4 regions of the Streptomyces sp. SM18 genome follow, and region 4 is predicted to be linked to each of the others. Evidence: riboswitches for the same ligand, from Rfam matches in the RefSeq annotation. Region 4 holds a riboswitch; each other region holds the start of a gene.
What was found. A riboswitch is a leader RNA that binds a small molecule or an ion and turns the genes downstream of it on or off. The one in region 4 is predicted to bind cyclic di-AMP.

Region 1: it holds a riboswitch for cyclic di-AMP, as region 4 does, so the genes downstream of both, B9S64_RS30085 (M23 family metallopeptidase) here and B9S64_RS17650 (M23 family metallopeptidase) in region 4, are expected to answer to the same signal.
Region 2: it holds a riboswitch for cyclic di-AMP, as region 4 does, so the genes downstream of both, B9S64_RS20435 (C40 family peptidase) here and B9S64_RS17650 (M23 family metallopeptidase) in region 4, are expected to answer to the same signal.
Region 3: it holds a riboswitch for cyclic di-AMP, as region 4 does, so the genes downstream of both, B9S64_RS26000 (transglycosylase SLT domain-containing protein) here and B9S64_RS17650 (M23 family metallopeptidase) in region 4, are expected to answer to the same signal.

The regions. Positions count from the first base shown of each region.
Region 1 is NZ_CP029342.1:6,775,615-6,782,941, reverse strand. It holds gene B9S64_RS30095 (STM4011 family radical SAM protein) at 1-712, shown strand, start outside; gene B9S64_RS30090 (SGNH/GDSL hydrolase family protein) at 739-1,566, opposite strand; gene B9S64_RS30085 (M23 family metallopeptidase) at 1,754-2,719, opposite strand; cyclic di-AMP (ydaO/yuaA leader) riboswitch at 2,724-2,882, opposite strand; gene B9S64_RS30080 (tyrosine-protein phosphatase) at 3,284-4,093, shown strand; gene B9S64_RS34655 (DUF6126 family protein) at 4,336-4,509, opposite strand; gene B9S64_RS30075 (helix-turn-helix domain-containing protein) at 4,616-5,224, opposite strand; gene B9S64_RS30070 (aspartate aminotransferase family protein) at 5,378-6,775, opposite strand; gene hpnH (adenosyl-hopene transferase HpnH) at 6,940-7,327, opposite strand, start outside.
Region 2 is NZ_CP029342.1:4,479,969-4,487,295, reverse strand. It holds gene pcrA (DNA helicase PcrA) at 1-1,465, opposite strand, end outside; cyclic di-AMP (ydaO/yuaA leader) riboswitch at 1,722-1,882, shown strand; gene B9S64_RS20435 (C40 family peptidase) at 1,881-3,062, shown strand; gene B9S64_RS20430 (TnsA-like heteromeric transposase endonuclease subunit) at 3,278-4,009, shown strand; gene B9S64_RS20425 (Mu transposase C-terminal domain-containing protein) at 4,280-5,437, shown strand; gene B9S64_RS20420 (AAA family ATPase) at 5,434-6,522, shown strand; gene B9S64_RS20415 (TniQ family protein) at 6,519-7,327, shown strand, end outside.
Region 3 is NZ_CP029342.1:5,800,729-5,808,055, reverse strand. It holds gene B9S64_RS26010 (SIS domain-containing protein) at 238-1,125, shown strand; gene B9S64_RS26005 (hypothetical protein) at 1,382-1,960, opposite strand; gene B9S64_RS26000 (transglycosylase SLT domain-containing protein) at 2,218-3,057, opposite strand; cyclic di-AMP (ydaO/yuaA leader) riboswitch at 3,062-3,247, opposite strand; gene B9S64_RS25995 (hypothetical protein) at 3,604-3,840, shown strand; partial or broken gene B9S64_RS25990 (pyruvate carboxylase) at 4,172-7,327, shown strand, end outside.
Region 4 is NZ_CP029342.1:3,907,900-3,915,226, forward strand. It holds gene B9S64_RS17625 (hypothetical protein) at 413-634, opposite strand; gene B9S64_RS34525 (hypothetical protein) at 796-951, opposite strand; gene B9S64_RS17630 (hypothetical protein) at 1,425-1,739, opposite strand; tRNA gene B9S64_RS17635 (tRNA-Met) at 1,954-2,027, shown strand; gene B9S64_RS17640 (MerR family transcriptional regulator) at 2,234-2,980, shown strand; gene B9S64_RS17645 (PP2C family protein-serine/threonine phosphatase) at 3,023-4,246, shown strand; cyclic di-AMP (ydaO/yuaA leader) riboswitch at 4,507-4,660, shown strand; gene B9S64_RS17650 (M23 family metallopeptidase) at 4,672-5,715, shown strand; gene B9S64_RS17655 (aldo/keto reductase) at 6,001-6,945, shown strand; gene B9S64_RS17660 (PrsW family intramembrane metalloprotease) at 7,017-7,327, opposite strand, start outside.

The DNA of each region.
Region 1 (7,327 bases), 2.9 Mb from region 4:
CTGGTACCGACGGGCGCTGGTCGAGCTGTCGCGGCTGCCGCACATCCGCCGGGTCGCCATCCAGACCAACCTGAGCTGCCGCACCGGATGGCTGGCCGACGCCGACCGGGACAAGGTCGCCCTGTGGTGCACCTACCACCCGGGCCAGACCCCGTACGAGCGGTTCCTGGGACGGTGCCGGGAGCTGTCGGAGCTGGGGGTGCGCTTCAGCGTCGGAGTGGTGGGCCTGGAGAGCCACCTGGAGGAGGCCCGACGGCTCCGGGCCGCGCTGCCGCCCGAGGTGTACCTCTGGGTCAACGCGGCCGAGGGCCACACCTACACGGACGCGGAGGCGGACCGATGGACCGCGCTGGACCCGCTGTTCCCCTACAGCAGGCATCCGCACACCTCGGCGGGACTGCCGTGCCGGACCGGTGAGTCGGTGATCTCGGTCGACGGTGACGGCACGGTGCGCCGCTGCCACTTCGTCCGGACCGAGCTCGGCAACCTCTACGACGGCGGCTACCGGAGCTCACTGGGCCCGCGCGGCTGCCCGCTCGCGGTGTGCGACTGCCACATCGGCTATGTGCACCTGGAATCCCTGCCGTTGTACGACGTGTTCGCCGGAGGGGTGCTGGAGCGCATACCCGCCCGCCCGGTGCGGGCACCCACTCCGGACGGGCCGGACGGCCGGGCGCCTCACCGGCGGCCGCTGCCTCTCGTCACCGGCTGAGGACCGGCTGAGGACCGGCTGAGGCCTCAAAGGGGCAGCAGGTCCGGCCGCTTGGCTTCGACGTGGTCTCCGGAGGACTCTCCGCGCAGCCTCCGGCCGATCCACGGCACCAGGTATTCACGCGCCCAGTGGATGTCGTCGCGCCGCACTTCCAGCGCCCCGCGGTGTGCCTGCGGCGGCCAGGCCTGGTCGGGATCGGCGGGCACCTCGATACCGAGGACCTGCGCGGCCCGCAGCGCCACCCGGGTGTGCCCCTCGGGCGAGAGGTGCAGCCGGTCGCCGTCCCAGGCCCGCCGGTCCTGTACGGAACGCAGGGACCACAGGTCCAGCACCGGGCAGTCGTAGCGGTCGGCGATGGCCCGGACGTGGGCGGTGTACGTGGCGATCTTGCCGCGCAGGTGCCGGAGGACCGGGACACCCCGGGTGTCGAAGCCGGTGGTGACCATGACCGTGCCGACCGAGCCCGCCAGGTCCGCGACCGCCCGCTCGAAGCGTTCGGCCACGTCGTCGGGGTCGGTGCCGGGCCGGATGATGTCGTTGCCGCCCGCGCAGAAGCTCACCAGATCCGGTGCCAGCTCCTTGGCGCGGGGGACCTGCTCCTCGACGATCTGGTCGAGGAGGCGTCCGCGTACGGCGAGATTGGCGTACCGGAAATGCCCGTGCGCTTCGCCCGCCGGGCCCGTCGCTCCCTCGGAGTCGGGGAGCTGGTCCGCGAGGAGGACCGCGAAACGGTCCGCCCAGCCGACGAACGTCCCGTCGGGGCCGGGATCGCCGACCCCCTCGGTGAAGCTGTCGCCTATCGCCGCGTACGACCCGATGCTGCCGTGCTGTCTGTTTCTCGAATCGTCTGCCACGAGCACATATCTTGCCCCGTTGAATGTGACCTACGCGACCGTAATAAAGGGTTGACGGGTGGTGAGAAAGACCACCCGGTCAGGTTTTGGTAAAGCTGGAATAAGCGGAGGGGCGGTACGCGACCGCGTACCGCCCCTCCGTTCCGGGCGAATCAGGAGGGAGAACCGCCGTGGCCGCCCGGCCGCGTCAGACGGAGACGCCGTGCGAACGCAGGTAGGCGATCGGGTCGACGTCCGAGCCGTAGCTCGGGCCGGTGCGGACCTCGAAGTGGAGGTGCGGACCGGTGGAGTTGCCGGTGGAGCCCGAGAGGCCGATCTGCTGACCGCCGGTCACGGTCTGGCCGGCCGAGACGCCGAGCGAGGACAGGTGGGCGTACTGGGAGTACATGCCGTCGCTGTGCTGGATGACGACCTCGTTGCCGTACGCACCGCTCCACCCGGCCGAGACCACGGTGCCCGGACCGATGGCCCGGACGCTGGTGCCCGAGGCGGCCTGGAAGTCGGAGCCCGTGTGGTAACCGCTGGACCAGCTGGCACCGGAGGCGTGGTACTGGGTGGTGACGTTGGCGGAGGCCACGGGGGTGGTCCAGCCGGAGCTGTCGCTCTCGGAGCTCTCGGAGGCGGACGCCGGCGCGGACGACTCGGCGGCCGTGTTCTGGGCCGGGACCGAAGTCTTCGGGGCGGCCTCCGTCTTCGGGGCGGCCTCGGACGCGGCGGACTTCGAGGGAGCGGCCTTCGAGGGAGCGGCTTCGGACGGAGCGGTCTGGGTGGCCGCGCCGGACGCCTTGGCGCCGAGGGTCAGCTTCATACCCGGGAAGATCAGGCTCGGGTTGTCGCCGACGACGTCCTTGTTGTCCTGGTACAGCTTCTGCCAGCCGCCCTTGAGCTTCTGGTCGGCCGCGATCTTCGACAGGTAGTCGCCGGAGACCACGGAGTAGGTCTTCGGGGCACTGGCCTTCTTGGCGGCCGGGGCGGTGGACGCACCGGCCGCGGTGGTCGCGGACCCGGCGGTCGGCGCTGACGGCTCCGCCGCGTGGGCGCCGGTGGCGCCGAACAGCGGAAGGGCCAGGACGGCGCCGCCGGCTCCCGCGGCGAGGACGCCACGGGCTATCGGACCGGACGTCGTACGGCGGTGCTTACCCTTTGCGGGCATGGGGATTTCCTCTCCGGCGCCTGCGAGGTGAGCTGTCGGGTTCGGACTGGAGATGCCCGGCCGCGTGGGACGCGACTTGACCCCGAGCCGTTCCGGATGACTCCGGTCGGCGACTTACCTGGTTCCCCCGCTCCTGCCACACGTGGGTCGGTGCGGATTCCGGGCGGCGGCAGGATTAGGCGTTCCGTCCGGATTGACGGTGACCGTAAGCGAGCCGGGAGGCCGGGAACAAGCCACCGGCCGTACCCCGGAATCCATCATTCAATTCCGTGCCGGAATTCCCGTCACACTCCGTGGATTACGGATCTTGGCTTTCCGCACGACGTACGGAAGCGCCGCCACGCTCTCCGCCACACACCGTCACGGATATGATCCCGCTCACCTGACCGCCACCATCCGCCAAGCAAATGGGGCATGTTATTTCAAATGCTCCAATACGGACACGGCCTCATCGTCGCCCCTCGCCGGGCGACCGAAACGATTGCCTGATGAACCCATGTCGTAGGGTCGCCAGCGTGCTCTCGTCGGCGAGCGGCGCCGACACCCGACACCCCAGGAGTGCTTGTGACGCAGCTGCCAGAGGTTCCGTCGACCGACACCGAGCTGACCGGTGTCCGCAACTTCCGTGACGTGGGCGGGCTCCCCACCCTGGACGGGCGCAGGGTGCGATTCGGGCGCCTCTACCGCAGCGGCCACCTGGCCCACGCCTCCGAGGCCGACACCGTGTTCCTGTCCGGCCTCGGCCTGCACACCGTCTTCGACTTCCGTAACGCGGCCGACCACAAGCTCGACGGATACGACGTGGAGCTGCCCGGCGTCCGGAATGTCAGCATCCCGCTCTCCGACCCGGCGGACGGCGCCGAGTTCTGGCGGCTGGTGCGCGACGGGAACATCGAGCAGCTGCGTTCGATCCTGGCGGGCGGCAAGGGGACGGAGCGCATGATCGCCTCCTACCGGTCGATCATCACCGACCGCACCGCCGAGCACAGCCGGGTGCTGCACGCGCTGGCCGAGGACAGTGTGCCCGCGCTGATGCACTGCGCCGCGGGGAAGGACCGTGCCGGACTCTCGATCGCGGTCGCACTGCTCGCCGTCGGCGTCGGGAAGGAGGCCATCGAGGCCGACTACCTCAAGTCCAACGACGCGCACCGCCGCTACAAGGTGCAGCGCAGCGACACCTCGGCGGCCGGCATGTCGGACGAGGTGATGGAACTGCTCAACCCGCTCTTTGGCGCGCGTGCCGAGTACCTCGCCGCGGCCTTCACCACGATCGAGGAGAGCTGGGGCAGCACGGACCGCTATCTGACCGAGGGGCTGCGCCTCGCCCCCGAAACCCGCGAGAAGCTGCGCGAGCACCTGGTCGAGGACGCCTGACATCTCACCCGGGCCCCAGCGCACGGGCCCCAGCGAACCGACCGCGGAGCACGGACCCCAAGGATCTCAGGCCCCTGAGGCCTCAGGGCATAGCAGGACACACCGGCCGGCCAGACGCGGGGCGTACGGCCGGCCGGCCTACGGAACGCACCGGCACCGCCCGAGCGACCGCCGCCCGCCCGGCGTTCCCACCGGACCGGCCGCCCCGGCTCCAGCGGGCCCCGGCGGCCCCGGCGGCCCCGTCAGCCTTCCCCGGCGACGGTGAACAGGATGTAGAGGAACGCGGCGATGACGTGTCCGGCCACCAGGTAGGCGAAGAGCCGGATGACGACGCCGCGCGGCATCCGCCGCTCCTGCGTCTCCTTCTTGTCCGGCCGGTACGGAGTCAGCGGGTCGTAGTTCTCGGAATCGGACATGACAGTCCTCTCTTCCGCCCGCACGGGCCGGAGGATGACGAAGGAGGATGGCGAAGGAGGTGGAGGGGAGCCCGGCGAGGAGTGCGCGGGGGCGGCGGGGGCGGCTTCAGAGCCGATGGATCCCGTTGCCCAGGCACAGCTCGGCGGCGGAGCTCTGCAGCAGCGTGTGGACGAAGAGCAGCTGGGCGCCGGACCGGTCGAGCGAGGCGATCCGGTGCGGGGTCAGCGAGTCGAAGTGCGCGCTGTCCCCGGGGCCGAGATCGTGCAGCGTCTCCCCCAGGGCGACCCTGAGGCGGCCTTCCAGGACGTACAGCCATTCCTCGCCCGGATGGACCCGCACGAGGTCGCCCTCCGTGCCGTACGGCACACGCACGCGCAGGGCTTGCATCGCGCGCCCCGACCCGCCCGCCTGCCGGTAGCGCCACCCGTCCGCCTCGCTCGCGCCAAGGGGACCGCCACGGACGATCGCGTCACGTTCGGGCGGTACCTCACCGAGAAGCGCGGAGACCGTCGTACCGTAGATCCGGGCGAGGCCCAGCAGCATCGGCAGCGAGGGCTGTCTGCGGCCCGTCTCCAGCCGGGAGAGGTGCGCCGGCGAGAGTCCCGCCCGGCCGGCGGCCGTCTCCAGGGTGAGGCCCCGGTCGCGCCGCAGGTCCCGCAGGCGGGGCGCGACGCCCGGCACCTCGTCGGTCACCGCTCCTTCAGGGTGGTTCATACCCCCTATTGAGCCAGGATCTTTCCTCCCAGGCAAATTCCTTACCTGAGAGGCAAGAATGCTGGCCGAGCCGCCCCGCCGAGGGCGGCCGGCCTTCCCGAGGGCGGCCGGCCGGTCCGGCAGGGCCTCTCCGACAGCGCCCCACGCCCCCGTTCAGCGGTTGGCGACGGCCTGCTTCACCAGGGTCCGGCCGAAGTCCCACATCAGCCCGCCTCCGCTGTGCGCGTCGTCCATGACGGCCGTGAAGGCCGTGACGAACCGCTCCACCTCCGCCTCACCGATGACCAGGGGCGGAATCAGCTTGATCACTTCCAGGTGGTCCCCGGAGACCTGGGTCAGGATCCGGTGCTTCCGCAACAGCGGTACGACGACCATCTGCGCGAACAGTCCCTTGCGCGCGGCCTGGAGCATCGCCCACCGGCTCCGGAGCTTCAGTGACGAGGGCCGGCCGAACTCGATCCCGATCATCAGCCCCCGGCCGCGCACCTCGTGCAGCAGCTCGTAGCGGTCCACGAGCCCCGCGAGCCGTTCGCGCAGCAGGTCCCCGGTGCGGCGGGCGTTGGCGACGGTCTCCTCGTCCTCCATCACGGCGAGCACCGCGAGTCCCGCGGCCATGGCCTGGGCGTTGGAACCGAAGCTGGCCGAGTGGACGAGGACGCGGTCCATGGAGGAGTAGACGCGTTTGAAGACCGACTCCTTGCCGAGGGTCGCGCCGACCGGGACGTACCCGCCGGAGAGCGCCTTGGCCACGCAGACCAGGTCGGGTTCGACGCCCTCCTCGTGCTGGTACGCGTAGAAGTCGCCGGTGCGGCCGAGGCCGGTCTGCACCTCGTCGGCGATGAGCAGCGCCTTGTGCTGGTGCAGCAGTTCCTGGGCCTCCCGCAGGAAGCCGGGCGGTGCCGCGTGGACGCCCTTGCCCTGGACGGGTTCCACGATCAGCGCGGCCACGTCTCCGCGCCTGAGTTCGCGCCGCAGCGCGTCGAGGTCGCCCAGTTCGATCGCGGTGTCGGGCAGCAGGGGGGCGAACCCGTCCCGGAAGCCGTCCTCGCCGTTGACCGAGAGGGAACCGGTCGTCAGTCCGTGGAAGGCGTGGGCGCAGTAGAGGATCCTCGGCTTCCCCGTGGCGTATCTGGCGAACTTCAGCGCCGTCTCGACCGCCTCGGTGCCGCTGTTCCCGAAGAACACCCGGTCCAGATGCGGGCTGTGCGCGAGCAGTCTCTCGGCCAGGAGCCCCGGCAGCGGCTGGCAGTCGAAGCGGGTGAGGTCGGCCAGCGAGGCGTCCAGGACGTCGTGCAGGGCCTGGCGTACGACGGGGTGGTGCCGACCGAGCCCCATCACCCCGAACCCGGCCAGCATGTCGAGGTAGTCGTTCCCGTCCGCGTCCCAGAAGTAGGCGCCCTGGGCCCGCTCGTAGACCCGGTCGAAGCCGATGGTGCGGAGCATGCGCGGCAGTTGGTGGTTGAGGTGCCGGGCGTGCAGCTCGTACCTCTCGTCGCCGCGCTCCGCCAGGAGTTTCGCCAGGTCGAAGCCCCCCGGCCGGTTGTCCTTCATTCCCCGCTCTCCTTCGGCATGTCCACTCCCCCACTGTCCTCGGCCGTGCAGGCCGCCTCGGCCCGCGCGGCGGCCCCCACCGGAGCCGGGCCCGCGCGGCCGCCCGTACCCCGGCGTCACACCGCGCGGGGAGGGCGCACCCTCCCCGCGCGTCCTCCCGGACGTCAGCTCGGGGCGATCGTCTCCCGCATCGCCCGCAGCGACTCCTTCAGGGACGCCGTGGTGGCGAGGACGGCGGTGGGCTCGTAGCCGCAGTGCGCCATGCAGTTGGCGCAGCGCGGGTCCTTGCCCCGGCCGTACTTCTCCCAGTCGGTCTCCTCGATGAGCTGCCGGTACGTCGGGACGTATCCGTCACTCATCAGGTAGCAGGGCCGCTGCCACCCGAAGAGGGAGTAGTTGGGGATCGCCCAGGCCGTGCACGGGAAGTCGGCCTTGCCCTCCAGGAAGTCCAGGAAGAGCGGCGAGTGGTTGAGCCGCCAGCGGGCCCGGTTGCCTCCCGCGAAGGCCTTTTTGAAGAGCTCGCGGGTCTGCTCGACGCCCAGGAAGTGCTCC
Region 2 (7,327 bases), 570 kb from region 4:
GGTCCCCGATGCCGCGCTTGGGCACGTTGAGAATGCGGCGCAGCGGGACGGTGTCCTCGGGGTTGGCGAGGACCCGCAGATAGGCCAGGACGTCCCTGACCTCCTTGCGCTCGTAGAAGCGGACGCCGCCGACGACCTTGTACGGCAGGCCGACCCGGATGAAGATCTCTTCGAAGACACGGGACTGGGCGTTCGTCCGGTAGAAGACCGCGACGTCGCCGGCCTTCGCCTCCCCGGCGTCCGTCAGCCGGTCGATCTCCTCGGCGACGAACTGCGCCTCGTCGTGCTCGGTGTCGGCCACGTACCCGGTGATCCGGGTGCCGGCGCCGGCCTTCGTCCAGAGGTTCTTGGGGCGGCGGCTCTCGTTGCGCTCGATGACGGCGTTGGCCGCGGACAGGATCGTCTGCGTGGAGCGGTAGTTCTGCTCCAGCATGATCGTCGTGGCGTCCGGGTAGTCCTCCTCGAACTGGAGGATGTTGCGGATCGTCGCGCCCCGGAAGGCGTAGATCGACTGGTCCGCGTCACCGACGACACACAGCTCACCGGGGGCGTCGGCCTCTCCGGACGGGCCGACCAGCTCGCGCACCAGGGTGTACTGGGCGTGGTTGGTGTCCTGGTACTCGTCGACCAGGACGTGCCGGAAGCGGCGGCGGTAGTGCTCGGCGACATCGGGGAACGCCTGGAGCAGGTGCACCGTCGTCATGATGATGTCGTCGAAGTCGAGGGCGTTGGCCTCGCGCAGCCGTGCCTGGTAGAGCGCGTACGCCTGGGCCAGCGTCTTCTCGAAACCGTCCGACGCCTGCCCGGCGAACGTCTCCTCGTCGATCAGCTCGTTCTTGAGGTTGGAGACCTTCGCGGTGAACGACTTCGGCGGGTAGCGCTTCGGGTCGAGGTCCAGGTCGCGGCAGACCAGGGCCATCAGGCGCTTGGAGTCGGCCGCGTCGTAGATGGAGAACGACGAGGTGAAGCCGAGGAGCTTGGACTCGCGGCGCAGGATCCGCACGCAGGCGCTGTGGAACGTCATGACCCACATGGCGTTGGCGCGCGGGCCGACGAGCTCCTCGACGCGCTCCTTCATCTCGCCGGCGGCCTTGTTGGTGAAGGTGATCGCGAGGATCTGCCCCGGATGCACCCCTCGCTCGGCCAGCAGGTGGGCGATCCGGTGGGTCAGCACCCGGGTCTTCCCGGAGCCGGCACCGGCCACGATGAGCAGGGGGGAACCGGCGTGCACGACGGCGGCGCGCTGCTCGGTGTTCAGCCCGTCCAGCAGGGCGGCGGAGTCGATGACGGGCCGCGGGGCGCCGTCGCGGTAGTGCGTCTCGCGCGGCGGCGGAGGGGTGTCGAAGACATCGCCGAAGAGGCCCTCCGGCACCGCTTCGGGTGCCTGCTCCTCGGGAGGCGGCGGGGGGCCGTCGTCCGCCTGCTGGAGGCCGGCCAGGAAACTGTCGTCAAAGAGGCTGCTCATCGCCTCACGAGTCTAGGCCGACCCACCGACACTACGGAGCGGCATCGGCAGGATGACCCCAACCGGTCACCCACGGCGACGACCAGCATGCGGACCGTACGATTCCGGGGCCGCGAACAGGGCCGGCGACCGCCGTACGGGAAAGGTCACGAAAACGTATCGGGCATATCGAACATCAACCTTCACAGGGACACCACGGTTGGCTAGCGTGCTCGGTCAGGTGACCCGTTCCCCCTCTGAGGCGAACCACGCCACGCGGGCGCCTCCGCCGAATCCGTCCTCCCTCGCGGGAGACCGGAACCGGGGACCCACACGCAGCACCGGGGTGAATCGGTCCGGCCCCATGGGACCGTAGGGCAGCCTTCCGTTCCGCCCGAACCCGACAGCTAACCCGGTAGGCGGTCCACGGAAGGAGATGCCGGCCTTGGCATCGCATCGCAAACCGCGCACCCGCCTGCGCGCCACCACCCCCGCCGTCGGCCTCACCACGGCCGCGCTCGCCTCCGTGACCCTGCTCTCCACGCAGACCGCGACGGCCGCCCCCGCGAAACCGGCACCCACCATCGAGGAAGTGCAGAAGAAGGTCGACGGCCTGTTCCGGCAGGCGGGCACCGCGACGCAGAAGTACAACGAGGCCAAGTCCGCCTCCGCGAAGCAGCGCGACGAGGTGGACGCCCTGCTCAAGGCCGCCGCCGAGCGTGCCGACAAGCTCAACGAGACGCGGCGTGAGCTGGGCCGCTACGCGACGGCGCAGTACCGCGGGGGCTCGATCGCCCCCACGGCCACCTTCTTCCTGGCGGACGACCCGCAGTCGTACTTCGACCAGGACCAGTTGATGAGCCGGATGACCAGCCGGCAGCAGAAGGCGGTCGCCGACTTCCGTACCCAGCAGCGCGAGGCGGCCGCCAAGCGGGTCGAGGCGACGAAGAGCCTCCAGACGCTCACCGAGTCCCAGGCGGAACTGCGCACCAGCAAGCAGGAGGTCCAGGAGAAGCTGTCCGAGGCGCGCTCCCTGCTGTCGAAGCTGACCGCCGAGGAGAAGGCACGCCTCGCGGAGCTGGAGCGGAAGAAGGAGGCGGAGGCGAAGCGGAAGGCCGAGGAACTGGCCCGCCAGCAGGCCGCCGCGAAGGCCGAGGCCGACCGCGCCGCCAAGGAGGCGGCCGCCGGCCAGGGCACCGGCTCGGGCACCGGCTCCGGTACGGGCACGGGGACCGGGACCGGCGGCACCGGCTCGGACGCCGGCTACGCGTCGAAGGCCGAGAAGGTCCTGGCGTTCGCCCGCGCCCAGATCGGCAAGCCGTACGTCTGGGGGGCGACGGGCCCCTCCTCGTACGACTGCTCCGGGCTCACCCAGGCCGCGTGGAAGGAGGCGGGGGTCACCCTGCCCCGCACCACGTGGGACCAGGTCAAGGTCGGAACCCGGGTCGCCACGGCGGACCTGCAACCGGGTGACCTGGTCTTCTTCTACGACGACATCAGCCACGTGGGCATCTATAAGGGCGACGGGATGATGATCCACGCGCCGAAGCCGGGAGCGAACGTCCGCGAGGAGTCGATCTACTACATGCCCATCTACGGGAGCGTGCGCCCGGCGTGACCCGGAGCACGGTTGTAGGGCCGCATTTGAGTTGACCGTTTCTCATCGTTCTGTCCGTGGCTTGTCCGATGGGACAGGGCGATGAGAAGTCCACTCTCACGGGTGGTGTTGGATTCTGTACCCGCTTGTCGCCGCATGGCCGGTGGGCCGTGTTGGGAAGCCTCGGCCGGGGCTGTGATCAATACCCCGCTGGCTTCGTACACCGGGCGGTGGTCATGGCGGTTCCTGTTGAGGTGCGCTATCGGCAGGCGGATGGCGAGTTCGTACAGACGACGCTGGACCGGGTGATCGTCGCAGAGGTGGCAGCCGGGCTGCCGGTGCGGGAATTCCGCTGGTACAAGGGGCGGCGGCATTACTCGGGGTGGTATCACGCGACAACGGGTGACCGTCTGGTTGCTTACGAGAGCCGTCTGGAACTGGCCCGGATCCTGCTGGCGGACTTCGCCCGGGACGTGGGAGGTATCGCCGCTCAGCCTTTCCAGCTGACCGGGGAGGACGGCGTCCGAAGCCGTCGGCACGTTCCGGATCTGTTGCTGACGCACGCTGACGGATTGGTGACGGTGGTTGACGTCAAGCCGCCGGAGCGGGCAAAGGAGACGAAGTTCGTCGAGCAGTTCGCCTGGATGCGCGAGCTGTGCTCACTGCGGGGTTGGGCCTTCGAAGTATGGGTGGGGGCCGACCCGGTCCTCGTGGAGAACGTCCGGTTCCTGGCCGGCTACCGACGGCAGCAGGTCATCGAGTCACGTTTACTGCCAGAGGTGTTGGCGGCAGCGCAAGGACAGCGATGCGTCGGCGGCATTGAGAAGGCGCTGATCGGGCGGCACTCTGGCGACCTGGTCCGGCCGGCCTTGTTACATCTGGTGTGGTCCGGCGCTCTGGCGGCGGATCTTTCACGTCCCTTGAGCACGCACACATCAGTCTGGCTCGCCGAGGAGGCGGGCCGATGAGCGGCAAGGCGGTAACGGTTTTCCCTGGTTCCCGGCTGATCTACTGCGGCGACCTGGTCGAGGTGGTGGAGTTCGATCACCGCGGGGTGACCATCCGCAATACGAGGACCGGCGAGTTCACCGCACTCTCGGTGGGACGTCTCGCGGCGCATACCCAGACGGAAAGCAATGGATTGCCGGACTCTACTGAGGGCGCCGGGCTGTTGCTGGCGTCGCTGACCCGGCCGCAGCGCCCAGGACCTGTTCAGTCGCTGCATCGTCGGGCTGCGGGTGACGGCGGTTTCCACCAAGGCTGTGGATGTCGCGGGAGTGCTGTTCGAGGCGATCGCTCCCCCTCCGGACGGCGCTGGCCAGCAGGTGCTCGGTCCCTATCACGGCGTGCCCCAGCAGGTGGTGTTCACCGAGAAGGACCTGGTGCCGGGCCGGGGGCTGTGTCCGCCGGAGACGCTGATCATCGATCACGGGCGGGCTTTCATGTCGGCCCACGTGATCAGTGTGTGCACCAGGCTGGGGATGTCGATCCAGCCGGCCCAGCCGAAGAAGCCCACCGACAAGCCGACCGTCGAACGCTTCTTCCGCACTCTGCGTGAGGGACTGATCCAGCACCTTCCTGCCTACAAAGGCCCAGACTTGCACAGCCGCGGAGAGAAGGTGGAGGACCAGGCGTTCTTCTACATCCACGAGTTGGAAGACGTGATCCGCGATTGGATCACGGGGGTCTATCACTGTTCCCAGCACGACGGGCTGGTCATCCCTCAGTGGCCAGGCGTGGAACTGTCGCCGCTGGAAATGCTGCAGGCCGGTCTGGCACGGGCCGGACGGCTGCGAATTCTTCCGTCGCCCGACCTCGTCTTCGACTTCCTGCAGGTCAAGCCGCGCACTATCCAGCACTACGGCGTCGAGGTCGACGGGTTGCGTTACAACGGCCCGGCCCTGGACGGCTACCGCAACGAGAAGAGCCCGTACGGCGGCCTGCTCGCCGGTCGGTGGCCGCTCCGTGTGCACCCCGATGACGTGCGGTTCATCTACTTCCAGGATCCAGCCGACGACTCCTGGCACCGGCTGGAATGGGAACACGCACCCGCGCTGAATATGGCGTTCTCCGCCGAGGCGGCGGCTCACGCCCGACGACTGTCACTCCGGAGCGGGCGGCATCTCGACGCCTCCGAGGCTCTGGCCGAGCTCCTCGCCCGTTGGGACCAGGGCATGGTCACCGAACGCCGCATGGCCCTGCGGTTGTCCGCCGAACGAGCCGCGGTCCCACTGCCCCGGCTGTCAGAGGACGAGCCCCGCACACCGGTGAGCTCGGCCCGCCTGCATCTGGTGCCCGAGCGGTCCGTAACCAGCGACCTGGACGAGGAGGACGAGATCTTCGACGCCCCGGACGGGGACGACTTCTACGCGGACGCCTTCGAGGTACTGGAATGAGCACACCAGGACTGTTCAGCCTGTCCCGCAAGGAGGGCTGGAACCAGTACGTCAACACTCCTCCGCGGCAGCGTCCCGAGATGCTCACCCGAGCTCAGCTAGACGCGCTGGGCGAGGACGCCCGTGAGGACTACAACGACCGGCGTCACGACTGGCAGGCGAACTTCGGCATCATCCAGACCCCTCAGCTGGCCTCCCTCCACGAGGAACTGGACCAGATCGTGGCCAGCAACCGGCAGGACGGGGACCGCATCCGCTCGGCGGCGGTCGTCGACGCCCTGCCCGGCCTGGGCAAGACCACCATCGCCAACCTCTACGGCCGCACCTACGACCGCCAGCAGCGCCGCCGCCTCGGAACGGTCACAGCCGAGGGCAACGAGCGTGTCCCGGTCTTCCGGGTCGGGCTGACCTCGAACACCACCCTGCGCACGCTGAACCGGATGATCTGCGAGTTCTACGGGCATCCCGCCACCGACCGGGGCAGCGCGGCAGCCCTGGCCAGCCATGCCCTGGACTGCGTGCTCAGCTGCGACACCCGTCTGGGGATCATCGACGACATCCACTTCATCGACCTCGACCGCAAGGAGGGGCTCGCGGTGAGCAACCATCTGAAGTGGCTCGCCAACGAACTCCCCGTCACATTCGTCTATGTCGGCGTCGGCCTCGCCGAACGCCGCTTCTTCGCCGACGGGCTGACCGGGAAGAACACGGTCCTCGCGCAGACCGCACGCCGCTGGACGCGGCTCGGCGTGGACCCGTTCCACCTCACCTCCGACCAGGGGCGCCAGCACTGGCAGAGCCTGCTCAAGGCATCCGAGCGCCAACTTGTGCTGGCGGAGCACCACCCCGGCATGCTCATCGACCTGGCCGGCTACCTTTTCGAGCGCACCAGCGGCCACATTGGGTCGTACTTCACTCTGCTGATGCGCGGTTGCTACCGGGCCATCCGTGGCAGGACCGAGGCGCTGAACCGCGACCTGCTCGACCAAGTACGGCTCGACGAAGCATCCGAACAGGCCCGCAAGCAACTCGCGGCCGCTCTCGCCCACGGCACTCTGTCCTCCAAGTCCAAGGCGGCGTCGTGATCCTCGGCAGCAATCGCGTCCTGCCACTGCGGGTCCCCATCGCCCCCGGCGAGGGAATCGACAGCTGGCTCGAAGCACTCGCCCGCCGCAACGGGCTCTCCCTTCGAGCACTGCTGACCGACTTCGGCCTACCGACCCCTTCCCTGACCTCCACGCTCTTCACAAGCATCACGTCCTCCCAGCTTCGTGAGCTGGAACGCCGCTGCCAGCTACTCGATCACCAGCTGGACCAGACTCTGCCGGATCCCGTCCTGCCGCCGCGTACACGGCAGGCCCGCGGCTCGCGCTACTGCCCGAACTGTCTGGCCGAGCGCGAGGGACGGTGGAAACTCGCCTGGTGGCTGCCCTGCGTGTTCGCCTGCACCACCCACCGCACGCTGCTGCACGACACGTGTCCCGGCTGCGGCTGCCGGCCACGCCGCCTGCTCCCGGGCCGCACCTGCTCCCATCCGGCAGGAATCTGCATCACCCGCCGCGGTGACGACCCACCCTGCGGCACAGATCTTCGCATCGCGCCAACGAATCGACTCCCCGACACCAGCCCTCTGTTGTCAGCTCAGCGCTGGATCGACGAACTCCTTGCCGATCCCGACATCGCGGCTCCAGCCACGAGCCTGAGCGACCTGGTCCACCTGTCGCGCTGGTTCCTGCATGTCCTGCCTGAGCACGAAATCACCCATCTGGGGACCATCGCCGCGACAGCATGGGCCGAGCGCCCCACCAAGGCCACGCCCGACCGGCTGGCGCCGATGAACGCCCCGCTCACCGCAGTGATCACGCACCACGCCCGTCCGCTGCTGGGCCC
Region 3 (7,327 bases), 1.9 Mb from region 4:
CGGGGAATGCGGACGGGGAATCGGCGGCCGGGGGCGACAGATACCCGCTCGGCGGCAACGGAATCAGATCGAGCCGACCACCGAGGAGACATGACCGAAAATCGACCCTGCTCTCACCGCCCCCTCCTGCACCTCATGCTTGTTCTTGCTCAATTGACCGCTGTAGCATGCAGATTTGAACATCATGTGACTCGTTCATCCATGGGTGCGGCAGCAGCGGAAGCGGAGTGCAGAGACATGTCCCACGTCGAGACCGAGACAGCCGATCAGCCGGCGTGCTGGCGCCGCGCCGCGGAGGTGGCCGCCGAGCGGGCGGACGCCCTGCCCGCCGCCGGTGAGCGCGTGGCCGTGGTCGGCTGCGGCACGTCGTACTACATGGCCCAGGCCTACGCGGCGCTCCGCGAGGAGTCCGGCCAGGGCGAGTCGGACGCGTTCGCCGCCTCGGAGTTCCCCACCGGCCGGGCGTACGACCGTGTGGTCGCGCTCACCCGCTCGGGGACGACGACCGAGGTGCTCGAACTGCTGGCCCGGCTGCGTGGCGGTACGCGCACGGTCGTGGTGACCGCCGACCCCGCGACGCCCGTGCGGGAGGCCGCGGACGACCTGGTGGTGCTCGACTTCGCCGACGAACGGTCCGTCGTGCAGACGCGGTTCGCGACCAGCGCCCTCACCCTGTTCCGCGCGCATCTCGGACTGCACACGGACGCGGTCGTGCGGGACGCGGAGACCGCGCTGGCCGAGCCCCTGCCCGAAGGCCTGCTGGAGTGCACCCAGTTCAGCTTCCTGGGACGCGGCTGGACGGTCGGGCTGGCCAACGAGGCGGCGCTGAAGATGAAGGAGGCGTCCCTGTCCTGGACGGAGTCGTATCCGGCCATGGAGTACCGCCACGGCCCCATCAGCATCGCCACGGCCGGGACGGCGACGTGGATGCTCGGCGCGGCGCCGGACGGGCTGGCGGAGCAGGTGCGGGCGACGGGGGCCCGCTGGGTGGAGAGCGGCCTGGACCCGCTGGCCGAGCTGGTCAGGATCCAGCGGCTCGCGATCGCCCGCGCGGTGGCCCGCGGCCTCGACCCTGACCTGCCGAGGCACCTGACCCGCTCGGTGGTCCTGGACGCCGACGCCTGAGCGGTCGCGCACCGGCGCTCGCGCACCTGTGGGCGGCGGCGCGGTTCGGGCCGGGTGAGCGGGCTCGGTGTCCCGGCTCGAACCATCCGGCCCGACGTCCGGGCCCGGTGTGCGGGTGAGCAGGACCCGCACGGGCACACGGGAGAGCGCGGCCGGGCGCCGGAGTGCCGGGCGGCGGACGCCGAGGGCCGCCGCCCGCCGCTCTCACGGCGCGGCGGCCCGGCCCCCGTACGCGGAGACGAGGACCCGGACCGGGTCAGTCCTCCTCGAAGTAGGCGTCCAGCGCCGCGTCGAGCTCCGCCGTCCACTCCTTGAGCCTGCCCCTGGCCTCCGCCTCGACCTCGGCGTTGAACCACCGGCGGCTCGACAGGTGCACCGTCACGGTGAACCGGCGGCCGAAGCGCGAGGTCTTGACCTCGACGGCGCCGATCTCCGACCAGTCGAACTCCGCCTCCTGGTCGTCCAGCCGGAAGCGGACTCCCTCACGGTTCACCCGGATGGACCCGCGCCGGTCGCTGACCTCGAAGACAGGACCGTCCTCGGCCGGCTCCCGGTCCGGGCCCTGATCCTGGTCCTGGACCGGGAGCGCGTCGGTCTCCTCCGCGTCCGGGGAGGCCGCCGCCTCGCCCGCACCGGTGCCGGCCGCTGACGCGTCGCCGGGGGCCTCCTCCGCGGGCCCGTCGGACGCCTCGGGCTGCTCCCCCGGGCCCTTCGGCGCCTTCCTCGCCCCCTCACCGGCCGAGACCGGGACAGGGGCCGTCAGGCCGGGGATGAACGCCGGGTCGGTTCCCGCGGCGAACTCGGACTTGTTGGGTGACTCTATGCGCTGCTCCACGGCGGGCAGTATGGACGACGAACCTGTACGTGACCAGTCGCCCCGCTGCCCGTCCGGCCGCCACCGCGTGACCGTACGCCCCTGCGGGCCGCCCCCGGAGGCACCCCCGCCCGGTCGCGACCACGGGACGCGACGGCCCGGTGGTGCGTGTCTCCGGCGCGGAGGTCCCCATGGCACAAAACGGCCGCCGGGCGGCGCCGGTTCCGGAGAACCCGCGCCGCCCGGCGGCCGTGTGCCCACCCTCGGGCGGTGACGACTCAGTACGCCCCGAAGACGTTGTCGATCGAGCCGTAGCGGTCGGCGGCGTAGTTGCACGCGGCCGTGATGTTGGCGACCGGGTCGTAGCTGTCCATCGACGTACCGGGCACGTGGTAGGCCTGGAAGGTCGGGTCGATGACCTGGAGCAGGCCCTTCGACGGGACGCCGTTGATCGCGTTGATGTCCCAGTTGTTGATGGCCAGCGGGTTGCCGGAGGACTCACGCATGATGTTGCGGTGGATGCCCTCGTAGGTGCCGGGGATGCCGTGCTCGGCCATGACCGCCAGCGACTCCTTGATCCAGCCGTCCAGGTCGTTGGTGTACGCGACCGGAGCGGCCTCGACCGCGGCGACGGGGGTGCCCTGCGCGACGACCTCGTTGCCGGCGCTCTCCGTGCGGACCGCGGAATCCGAGGCCTCGGACGCGGAGGTGTCCGCCGCCTTGTTCTCGGTCCCGGCGGCCTTGTTCGCCGCGGACGCGACGGTGAGCTTCAGGCCCGGGTGAATGAGGTCGGGATTACCGCCGACGACCTTTCGGTTGTCCTTGTACAGCTGCTCCCAGCCACCGCTCACGGAATGGTCGCGGGCGATCTTGGCAAGGGAATCACCCAAGATCACGGAATACGTGGTGGTCTCCGAGTCCTTTCCGGAGATCGTCTTGCCGGACACCGGGGCCGAGACCGCCGCCTTTTCGGCCGCGGCCGGCTGGGCCGGGGCGGCGAAGGCACCGGTGGCGCCGATCACGGGAAGGGCGAGAGCGGCTCCACCCGTGGTCACGGCTATGACACCGCGAGTGAGTGAACTGCGCTTGGAACGACGGTGATTGGCCATTGCGGGCATGCTGAATTCCTCTCCGTCGCCTACGAAGTGAGCTGTCGGGTTCGAGCTGGAGATGCCCGGCCGCAGATGACTGCGGCTTCACCCCGAGCCGCTCCGGATACCGGATCGGCACTTACCTGGGTCCCCCGCTCCTGCCGTACGAGATGTGGTCGGGTTCCCGGACGGCGGCAGGATTCGGCGTTCCATCCGGAGTGAGGGTGACCGTAGGCGAGAAATGCCGAAAGGAACAAGCCCGAAATTCGTGATCACAATTCATCCGCATGATCAATTCACAGGAATTCGTGTAACCGGGCGCACACGGCCGCGCCAACTTCTCCGGCACAGAAGGGAACCGCGACCCCCTCCCGGACGTCCGCGTCGCGCCAGGGTGACCCTGGTCACTGCGTCCGATACGGGCGATTTGCACACCCCGAGCCACAGCGCGACCCGGAACGGCGTCACCCATCCAATAACACAACGAATAACACTTAAATGATTAAAACGGGCATACGGTTCACTGATGGCTGTACAGGCATAGAGCGGTCGCGTTGGTGGAACCGGTCCCGCATGACCGAGAGCCAGAGCCCCCACCTCAACCAGCCGCGGATCACCGTTCTGCCCGTCGAGCCGGGTGATCCGCCGTTCCGTCTCGTGGAGATCGACGGAGAGATCACCGGGGTCGCGTTCGGGATGACGGATGTGGTGGTCCTCGCCACGGCCGCCGGGATCCGGATCGACGACCTGGACGACCCGGCCTCGGTCCGGTGGGTGGGCGGCGGCAAGCTCACCTGGAAGCTGCACTGAGGGGCGGCACGACACCGGGGCACGGGACGGGCGCCGGAGCACCCGGGCGCGGGACGGGCGGCTGGCGGGCGTACAGCCCGCCTGAGGACGCCCCCACTCCCCCCCTCCCCGGTCCTCCGCCACCCGCCGGCGGACGTGACGCAGGCCATCGTCTCGCACCGGCGATCTCCGGGAAGGACTCCGGTACGGTGTCGAACGCTCCGGGCCCGAAGAACACCGCCCGGACGCCATCGCCACCACGTGACCACCGCGGATGCCGAGCCACGCATCCCGTGCGACGTCGCCGCCCGTCCTGTTGACCGCGCGCCTGTGACACGAGCTGGGGAGTCCGATGTTCGAGAAGGTATTGGTCGCCAACCGGGGAGAGATCGCGATCCGCGCGTTCCGCGCGGCGTTCGAGCTCGGGATCTCCACCGTCGCCGTGTACCCGTACGAGGACCGCAACTCCCTGCACCGGGCCAAGGCCGACGAGGCGTACCAGATCGGCGACCCCGGACACCCCGTGCGGGCCTACCTCTCGGTGGACGAGGTGATCAGGGCGGCCCGGAAGGCGGGCGCCGACGCCGTCTACCCGGGATACGGCTTCATGTCGGAGAACCCGGACCTCGCGGCCGCCTGCTCCGAGGCCGGGATCACGTTCGTCGGGCCGCCCGCGGCCGTGCTGAACCTGACCGGCAACAAGTCCCGCGCGGTCGCGGCCGCGCGCGAGGCGGGCGTGCCGGTGCTCAGGTCCTCCCAGCCGTCCGAGGACGTCGACACGCTCGTCGCGGCCTCCGCCGACATCGGCTTCCCGGTGTTCGTCAAGGCCGTCGCCGGGGGCGGCGGACGCGGCATGCGCCGGGTCGCCGAGGCCGGGGAGCTGCGCGAGGCGATCGACGCGGCGATGCGTGAGGCGCGCTCCGCGTTCGGCGACGCGACGGTCTTCCTCGAACAGGCGGTGATCAACCCGCGCCACATCGAGGTACAGCCTCGCCGACGCCGAGGGCGACGTCGTCCACCTCTACGAGCGGGACTGCTCGATGCAGCGGCGCCACCAGAAGGTCGTCGAGATCGCGCCCGCCCCGAACCTGGACCCGGAGCTGCGGGCGCGGATCTGCGCGGACGCCGTCGCCTTCGCGCGCCACATCGGCTACGTGAACGCGGGCACCGTCGAGTTCCTCGTCGACGAGCGCGGCAACCACGTCTTCATCGAGATGAACCCGCGCATCCAGGTCGAGCACACCGTGACCGAGCAGGTCACCGGACGCGACCTGGTGATCGCGCAACTGCGCGTCGCCGCCGGCATGACCCTGCCCGAACTGCGGCTGACCCAGGACGACATCACGCTGACCGGCACCGCCCTCCAGTGCCGCATCACCACCGAGGACCCGGCCAACGGCTTCCGGCCCGACACCGGCACCATCTCCGCCTACCGCTCCCCCGGCGGGCCCGGTGTCCGGCTGGACGGCGGCACGGTCCACACCGGCGCCGAGGTCTCCGCCCACTTCGACTCGATGCTGGTGAAACTCACCTGCCACGGGCACGACTTCGCCAACGCGGCACGGCGGGCACGGCGGGCCGTCGCGGAGTTCCGCATCCGCGGGGTCGCCACCAACCTGCCGTTCCTGGGGGCCGTGCTCGACCACCCCGACTTCCGGGCCGGGCACATCACGACCTCCTTCATCGACGAGCACCCGGAGCTGATCCGGGCCCGTCCGTCGGCCGACCGGGGCAGCCGCATGCTCAGCTACCTGGCCGAGACCACCGTCAACCGGCCGTACGGTCCGCGGCCGGCCGTCATCGACCCCGCGGACAAACTGCCCGCCCTGCCGCCCGGGACCCCTCCGGCCGGATCCCGGCAACGCCTGGCGGCCCTCGGCCCGGAGGCCTTCGCCGCCGAACTGCGCGCCCGGTCGGCCGTCGCCGTCACCGACACCACGTTCCGCGACGCGCACCAGTCGCTGCTGGCGACCCGGGTCCGTACCTGCGATCTGCTGGCCGTCGCGCCGCACGTCGCCCGGACCGCCCCGGAGCTGCTCAGCGTCGAGTGCTGGGGAGGCGCCACGTACGACGTGGCGCTGCGCTTCCTCGCCGAGGACCCGTGGGAGCGGCTGGCGGCGATCCGGGAGGCGGTCCCCAACATCTGTACGCAGATGCTGCTGCGTGGCCGCAACACGGTCGGGTACACGCCCTACCCCACCGAGGTCACCGAGGCGTTCGTCGCGGAGGCGGCGGCCACCGGGATGGACATCTTCCGGATCTTCGACGCCCTCAACGACGTCTCCCAGATGCGTCCGGCGATCGACGCCGTCCGCGCCACCGGCACCTCGGTCGCCGAGGTCGCCCTCTGCTACACCGCCGACCTCTCCGACCCCGGTGAGTCCCTGTACACCCTGGACTACTACCTCCGGCTCGCCGAGCAGATCGTGGAGGCGGGCGCGCATGTCCTCGCCGTCAAGGACATGGCCGGGCTGCTGCGTCCGCCCGCCGCCCGCACCCTGGTCACCGCGCTGCGCGAGCGGTTCGACCTGCCGGTCCACCTGCACACCCACGACACCGCGGGCGGGCAGCTCGCCACGCTGATCGCCGCCGTCGACGCGGGGGTGGACGCGGTGGACGCGGCCGTCGCCTCGATGGCCGGTACGACCAGCCAGCCCCCGCTGTCGGCGCTGGTCGCCGCCACCGACCACACCGAGCGCGCGACCGGCCTCTCGCTCCAGGCCGTGGGCGACCTGGAGCCCTACTGGGAGGCGACCCGCAAGGTGTACGCCCCCTTCGAGTCGGGGCTCGCCTCGCCCACCGGCCGGATCTACCACCACGAGATCCCCGGCGGTCAGCTCTCCAACCTGCGCCAGCAGGCCATCGCGCTCGGCCTGGGCGACCGCTTCGAACTCATCGAGGAGTGCTACGCCGCCGCCGACCGCATGCTGGGCCGCCTGGTGAAGGTGACCCCCTCGTCGAAGGTGGTCGGTGACCTGGCGCTGCACCTGGTGGGCGCCGGGGTCCGGGCGGCGGACTTCGAGGCGGATCCCGGCAGGTTCGACGTACCGGACTCCGTGATCGGGTTCCTGCGCGGCGAGCTGGGTGACCCGCCCGGCGGGTGGCCCGAGCCGTTCCGCACCCGCGCGCTCCAGGGGCGCCCGGCGAAGGCGGGGGTGCCGCAGCTGACGGACGAGGACCGGGAGGGGCTGGCACGCTCACCGCGCGAGACCCTGAACCGGCTCCTCTTCCCCGGCCCCACCAAGGAGTTCACGGCCCACCGCGAGGCGTACGGGGACACCTCCGTCCTGCCGACGCGGGACTTCCTGTACGGGCTGGAGACGGAGACCGAGCACACCGTCACGCTCGAACCCGGTGTCACCCTGCTGATCGAGCTGGAGGCCGTGTCCGAGGCCGACGAGCGCGGGTACCGCAGCGTACTGGCCACGCTCAACGGGCAGTTGAGGCCGGTGTCGGTGCGGGACAGGTCCGTGGCGACCGAGGTCAAGGCGGCGGAGAAGGCGGACCG
Region 4 (7,327 bases):
CCGGATCTTTCGCTTCACCGGGTATACGCCCGCCGCCGGGCATCCGGTCGACATCACCCACGGAGAAAGGGCAGTGGCGGTCGTCACACGACCCAACAGGGCGATGCGGCCGCGTGGTTCCACGCCCGGTGCCCGGCGTCGCCCCTGTCACCGCCTCGAACGGCGAGCCCGATGTGTCCGGCGGCCGATCGGCCTCGGGCGGGACGCGGCGGTGGAAGACCCGGGCCGTCCGGCGTGGGTCAGGCAGGTCGAGATCACCTTCGACGGCGCGGAGCCCCAGCTCGGAGCAGAGGTGAGCTGGGGTCTGTGTCCACGCGTCCGTGTGTGCGGGGCGCCGGGGGCCGAGGGCGGGCCGCGTAGGTATACGGGGATACGGGTGTGCGTACGGGCAGGGCTACGGGGTGCTACGGGGTCAGTCCAGCCCCTCCGCCCGCAGTTCGTACATCAGGAGGAACGTACGGTACGTCTCCGCCGAGACGTCCCGGCAGACGTCGGGACGGTTCTCGGCGGTCGAGGTGTTGTCGAGGGCACGTCGGCAGGCCGCTTCCGTCTCGGCCTGGGACGGAATGTTCGAGACGAACGCGGCGAGCAGCAGGACCACGGCCAGGACGACCACGCCGATACGGGTGCGCATGGCCTCTCAACGACCGTACGCCCGGCCGGTCACTGGGCACGCGTCCCGCCGGCGGGTCACCGGGCGCCTGTCGCCCGGCCGCTCACCAGGTGCGTGTCACCCGGCCGCTCACCGGGTGCGTGTCACCGGCCGTTCCCTTCCTCGCCCCGGCCGTCCGGCTGTCAATCCGTGTCGTCGACCGGGAGCGGCGGCAGATCGGGCTCCACGAACAGGCCCGCGTACTGCGGGGAGGGCAGCGGGGCCGGCGCGCCCGGGTCCGTGGCCGCGGCCAGGCTGTCGGGGTGCCGCTGCGTGGAGCGTGCGGGCATGTCGGTCATCGAGTGTCCTGTACGTAGGTGTGCGGTGGGAGCCCCGTGACCCTGCCTGGCGGTGAGAACGGCTCGGCTGGTCGCGACCGGGGCGGCGACGAAGCGCCGCTCCCCGGTGCCGCACCGCTCCGGGGGCATCCGGATCAACACGCGGTGTATGCAGACTGTAGCCCTCTCGGCACGGCTTCCCGCTGAATTTGCGCTGTCCGGCACGACGTTCGGTGCGTGGCGGCGGGGGTGAGCCCCGCCCGGCGGCGCGGAACGGGGCAGAGGCGCCCCTCGCGCGACACGCCAGGGGCACGAGAGGCACGAGAGGCACGAGAGGCACGAGGGGCACGAGGGGCCCACACCGTGGGCAGCGGGCCCGAGACAGGCGCCAGGCGTACGTCCACACCTCCGGCACGACGGGCGCACCCCGCACGACGGGACATGCCTGGGGCGGGACGGGACACGCCTCGGGCGGGACGGGGCCCGCCCGCCGGTCAGGCGCTCCGGGAGGCCGCTCCGGTCTCCGCGCCGCTCTCGGGCGCCACGGGGGCGGCCGCCCCCGTGGCCGACGTCTTGCGGATGTGGATCATCAGGCCGAGGAACCCGGCGATGAAGCCGCTGACCAGACCGGAGACGCCGTGGTTCAGCGCGTTGATCCCGGCGCTGCCCGGCATACCGATGGCCAGGTAGTTGACGAGGGCGCTCATCACCGCCCCCGCCACCCCGCCGAAGACTCCACTGATGACCGAGGCACGGAGCGGCGACGGTGCGGTGGAAGGGACGTGGGCAGGTCTGAGCGGTGTGGACATCGTCGAGGGCCCTCCAGACAGGCTGTTGCGCGAGATCGGGGGTGCGCCCACATCCTTGGTCACCGGACCACGTGTGGCAACTACTCGGTAGCAAAGGGTGGTTGGAGGGTGATGCCGGTTCCGTGGACCTCCCGGTCGCCGGGTGGGCACGGGCGGTCGGCGGCGACGTGGTCATGAGGACCCCGCGGATGGCGTAGAGTTGGCATCACAACGGCGCGGGGTGGAGCAGCTCGGTAGCTCGCTGGGCTCATAACCCAGAGGTCGCAGGTTCAAATCCTGTCCCCGCTACTGAAGACGGTGGCCCGGATCCTTCCAAGGATCCGGGCCACCGTCGTATGCCCCCGTATGCCGCTTGTCCGGCCTCGTCCAGGCCTTCCCACCGGGCCCCACCGCGAGTGCACCGCCGTCCCCGGCCGGTCCTCCGCCGGTCCTCCTCCCGCCCGCCGCCGGAACGCCTTGACCTTGACGCGACGTAAAGATCTAGCGTCTCCGGCATGGAGTGGTCCATCCAGGAAATCGCCCGCCGCGCGGGCACCACGAGCCGCACGCTCCGGCACTACGGCGACATCGGGCTTCTGGCGCCCAGCCGGACCGGTGCCAACGGCTACCGCTACTACGACCAGGCCGCCCTCGTCCGGTTGCAGCGGATTCTGCTGCTGCGGGAGCTGGGCCTCTCGCTGTCCGCCGTCAAGGACGTACTGGAGGGCCAGCGGGACACCTCCGCGGCCCTGCGGGCGCACCTGGGCCTGCTGGAGCGGGAGCGGGAGCGGATCGGGCGGCAGATCGCCTCGGTACGGACCACCCTTCACCGGACCGAGAAGGGGCAGGAACTCATGGCCGAGGACATGTTCGACGGCTTCGATCACACCGTCTACGAGGAGGAGGTCACCGATCGCTGGGGGCGGGAGGCCTACGAGAAGGGCGACCGGTGGTGGCGCGGGCTGGGACCGGAGGAGCGTACGGCCTTCCTGGCCGAGCACGACACCCTCGCCCGGGACTACGGGCAGGCACGGGCCGGTGGTCTGGAGGCCGGCGGCGACGTGGTGCAGGACATCGCGCGACGGCACTGCGCGTGGCTCTCGACGACCGCGCCGGCCACCCGTTCGTACGTGATCGGGCTCGGCGCCATGTATGTCGCCGATCCACGCTTCGCGAAGAACTACGATCGGTACGGGGACGGCACCGCCGCCCTCATACGGGATGCACTGACGATCTACGCGCGGCACCGGCTCTCCGACTGACCTCCGGAGGGCGGCGCCCCGGCGCGCTCCCCCTTCCGGCCCATGCCGAGCCGCCGCGCGCGGCGCGGCTCCGGGCGGTGCGGGCGGGGCGCGGTACCGTCCGCAGCCGTGGGCGGACCGGGCAGGAGTACACAGGTGGGGAAGCGGGACGGACAGCGCGGCGGGCTCATGGAGGGCTCCCGGACGCGGCGGTTCGTGTGGGCGCTGCCCGCCCTGATGATCGTGGCCGGCGCGGCGGTCGACCTGACGACCTCGCCCAACTTCTCCGCCATCCCGCTCTTCGCCGCGGCGCCGCTGATCGCCGCTCCCTTCTTCTCGCTGGCCAGCACCGTCCGTACGGCGGGGGCCGCCTTCCTCGTCGTCCTGGCCATCCGGGCCGCGCACGGCACGCTCGGCCACGTCGTGCCGCTCACCGAACTGCTCACCCTGGTCACCGTCTCCGCGCTCGCCCTCGTCATCAACAGCGTCGTGCGGCACAGCAACGAGCAGTTGGCCTCGGCCCGGGTCATCGCGGAGACGGCGATGCGGGCGGTGCTGCCCACACCGGACGACCGGATCGGCGGCCTGATGGTCGCGGCCCGCTACGAGGCGGCGCAGGCCGACGAGTTCGTCGGCGGCGACCTCTTCGCCATCGTGGACACACCGCACGGGGTGCGGCTGGTCGTCGGGGACGTGCGGGGCAAGGGGCTGGAGGCCGTGGGGGCGGTGGCCGTGGTGATCGGGGCCTTCCGGGAGGCGGCCGAGCAGGAGTCCTCCCTGGAAGGGGTGGCGCAGCGGCTGGAACGGGCGCTGGCCCGTGAGGGGGTGCGGCGGGGCGGACTGGACTCCGTGGAGGGGTTCGTCACCGCCGTCCTCGCCGAGATCCCGGTCGGGTCGGACGTCCTGCGGATCGTCAACCGGGGGCACCCCGAGCCGATCCTGCTGCACGGCGGGGGAGAGCTCCAGGTGCTGGCACCGGCTGTGCCCGCGCTGCCGATCGGCATGGGCCTGGACATGTGGCCGGACCGGTCCGACGAGTGGCCGATGCCCGCCGGGGCGACGCTGCTCGTCTACACGGACGGCCTGTCGGAGGCGCGGAACGCGCGCGGTGTCTTCTACGACCCGGCGGGACGGCTGCGCGGCCGGACCTTCCCGGGGCCCGAGGAGTTGCTCTCCGCGCTGACCGACGACGTCCGGCTGCACACCGGGGGCCGGACGACGGACGACATGGCGCTGCTCGCCGTCGGACGGCCCGACACGGGCCGACAGGGCCCGCGGAGACCGTGAGCGTCGCGGGGCGGGACGGCGGATGAGCGGTCGCGACCGTCCGTGATCACGAGAACCCGCTCCGCATAACATTTGACGAACCGTCAGAAACTGACGACCGGGCACGAGGCGCTCCAGGCGCCCGCTTGACCCCGATTCCTGCTGATAAGTCCCGCCCGAAGTCGTGAACGATCAGTGGGAACGGCTTGGAATCGGACCCCGGTGTCTATTAACGTTCGATAACGCAGCGCGGTCGTCCCAGTCGTCGCAAGAGGCGGCACCGTGCGCGAGCGCCGAATTCCGCAAGGGAACCGGGGAACCACCTACATGGGGTGAATCGGACACCTGTGTCTCGTGAGAGACGTCAGGGGTCCGTAGGAGACCTTCCTGCTCCGAACCCGTCAGCTAACCCGGTAGGCGAGAAGGAAGGAAAGGAGTGCGCCCACGTGGCGTCGAATCAGCCTGCCCCCGAGACCTCGTCCCCCTTCAGGCCCGCGGCCTTCGGTGACGAGAACACGACGCGGGGAGAATGGAATCCCACCGAGGATTCCCTCCGGCCCGTTCGCGGCAGGCATCGCGTGGCCAAGCAGCGCGGTCTCGCCCGTAGCTCCACCGTCCTCGGTGTCGGCGTCATCGCGGCCGTCGGCGCGGGAGGCATGGCCACCGCGCAGGGCAAGCCGCCGGTCTCCATCTCCCTTCCCGATTCCGTCAAGGACAATCTTCCCGATCCCTCATCCCTTCCCGGTGTGGGCGCGTTCATGTCCGGCGGTTCCGACGCGGACGACACGACAGCCGTCACCGCGTCCGCCCCGCTGACCAGCGCCGGCATCACCGCCACGGAGGCCGAGCAGGGCGCCACCGACGCCGGTGAGGCGCTGCGCGCCCGCATCCTCCAGCAGGCCGAGCAGCAGCAGTCCGGTGCCGAGGCCGAGGCCAGGGCCGCGGAGGAGTCGGCGGCGGCCGAACAGGCCGCGAAGGAAGCCGCGAAGCAGCAGAGTGCGGCCGAGGCCAAGGCCGCGGCGGAGAAGAAGGCGGCGGAGGAAGCGGCGAAGGCGAAGGCGGAGGCCGAGCGCCTCGCCAAGCTGGCCGCCAGCTACTCCCTCCCCACCTCCTCGTACACGATCACCTCGACCTTCGGCCAGGCCGGATCGCTGTGGTCCTCCGGCCAGCACACCGGGCTCGACTTCGCCGCTCCCACCGGTACCCCGGTCAAGGCCGTGCACGGCGGGACGGTCAAGTCGGCCGGCTGGTCCGGTTCGTACGGCTACCGCACGGTGCTGGAGCTCGACGACGGCACCGAGATCTGGTACTGCCACCAGTCCTCGATGGACGTGACGGCGGGCCAGCGGGTCAACACCGGCGACACCATCGGCCGGGTCGGCGCCACGGGCAACGTGACGGGCCCTCACCTCCACCTGGAGGTCCACACCGCGGACGGCTCCGGCATCGACCCGATGAGCTGGCTCCGCAGCAAGGGCCTGACGGTCTGAGCCCCGACGCCGGTCCACCGGCGCGCGCCGCCCAGCCGCGACGGTGGACCGGCGTGCCGCGCCGTGCCGCGGCGGTCCAGCGGCGTACCCCGGGCACCCCTCCGGTGCTTCTGAAACCCCGGCAGCCCTGACGCTCACCCCCCGACGCCAGGGCTGCCGGTCCGCGCCGTCTCCGGTCCGGCCTTCCTGACACGGACGTCTGACACGGAAGGTCCGGCACAGACGTCTGACACGATCGGCGGTACGAGCGGAATAGTGACTTCCGCCGCCCTGTTGACCTCCGGCATGACGTCCTATCGCGCACTCGGCGCTTCGAGCCTCCAGGTCTTCCCGCTCGCCCTCGGCGGCAACGTCTTCGGCTGGACCGCCGACGAGGCCGCCTCCTTCGCCGTCCTCGACGCGTACACCGCGGCCGGCGGCAACTTCGTCGACACCGCCGACTCGTACTCCTCCTGGATCCCGGGCAACGAGGGCGGCGAGTCGGAGACCCTCATCGGCGCGTGGCTGAAGTCGCGCGGCCGCCGCGACGACGTGGTCGTCGCCACCAAGGTCGGGGGCCACCCCGCGTACAAGGGGCTCTCGCCCGACAACGTCAAGAAGGCGGCCGAGGCGTCGCTGCGGCGGCTCGGCACCGACCACATCGATCTCTACTACACGCACTTCGACGACGAGAGCGTCCCGGTCGAGGACATCGTCACCGCCCTCGACGAGCTGGTGAAGGCGGGACACGTCCGGGAGATCGCCGCTTCCAACATCAGCCCCGAGCGGCTGAAGGCCTCCCTGGACTTCTCCGAGCGCGAGGGCCTGGCCCGCTACGTGGCGCTCCAGCCGCACTACAACCTCGTCTCCCGCGACACCTACGAGGGCGCGCTGCTGGACACCGCGGCCGACGCCGGGCTCGCCGCCGTCCCGTACTTCGCCCTCGCCTCCGGCTTCCTGACCGGAAAGTACCGTCCGGGCACCGAGGTGGAGAGCGCGCGGGCGGGCAGCGCCGCCGCCCACCTGGAGACGGAGCGCGGGCGCGCGGTCCTCGCGGCGCTCGACGCGGTGGCGCGGGAGCAGGAGGCCGAGATCGCCACCGTCGCACTGGCCTGGCTCGCCGCCCGCCCCACGGTCGTCGCCCCGATCGCCTCCGCCCGCACGGTCGGGCAGCTGCCCGCGCTGCTGGCGGTCGCGAACCTGCGGCTGACGGACGACCAGATGACCCGGCTGACCGAGGCCTCCGCCTGAGACAGCCGGCCCGGAACGGGCCCGCGTCATCAACGCGGGCCCGCCCCGGCACCCGCCACGCGGTACGGCCCTCAGCCGGGCCGTGTACCGGTGGCGTCCGGGGCCGGGCCGTCCGGGTGCAGATACGGGTTGTGGCCGCCGTAGTGCCGGTGCGGCGCGGGGACGGGCCCGCCGGGCCGCACCGGCGCGGTGTGGCCGTACGGGAACTGCCGGGGCAGGTGCGGGGGTACGGGCGGTGGCGCCGGCGGTCCGGGGCGGCGGATCCGGCCCGTCACCTGGGCCGCGTACGTCAGGGCGGGGCCCGCGACGTCCCGGCGCTGCCACAGGTGGTGCAGCAACTCCCGTTCCCGCGCGGCGAAGTCCCCTTCCGCCCCGCCGTGGC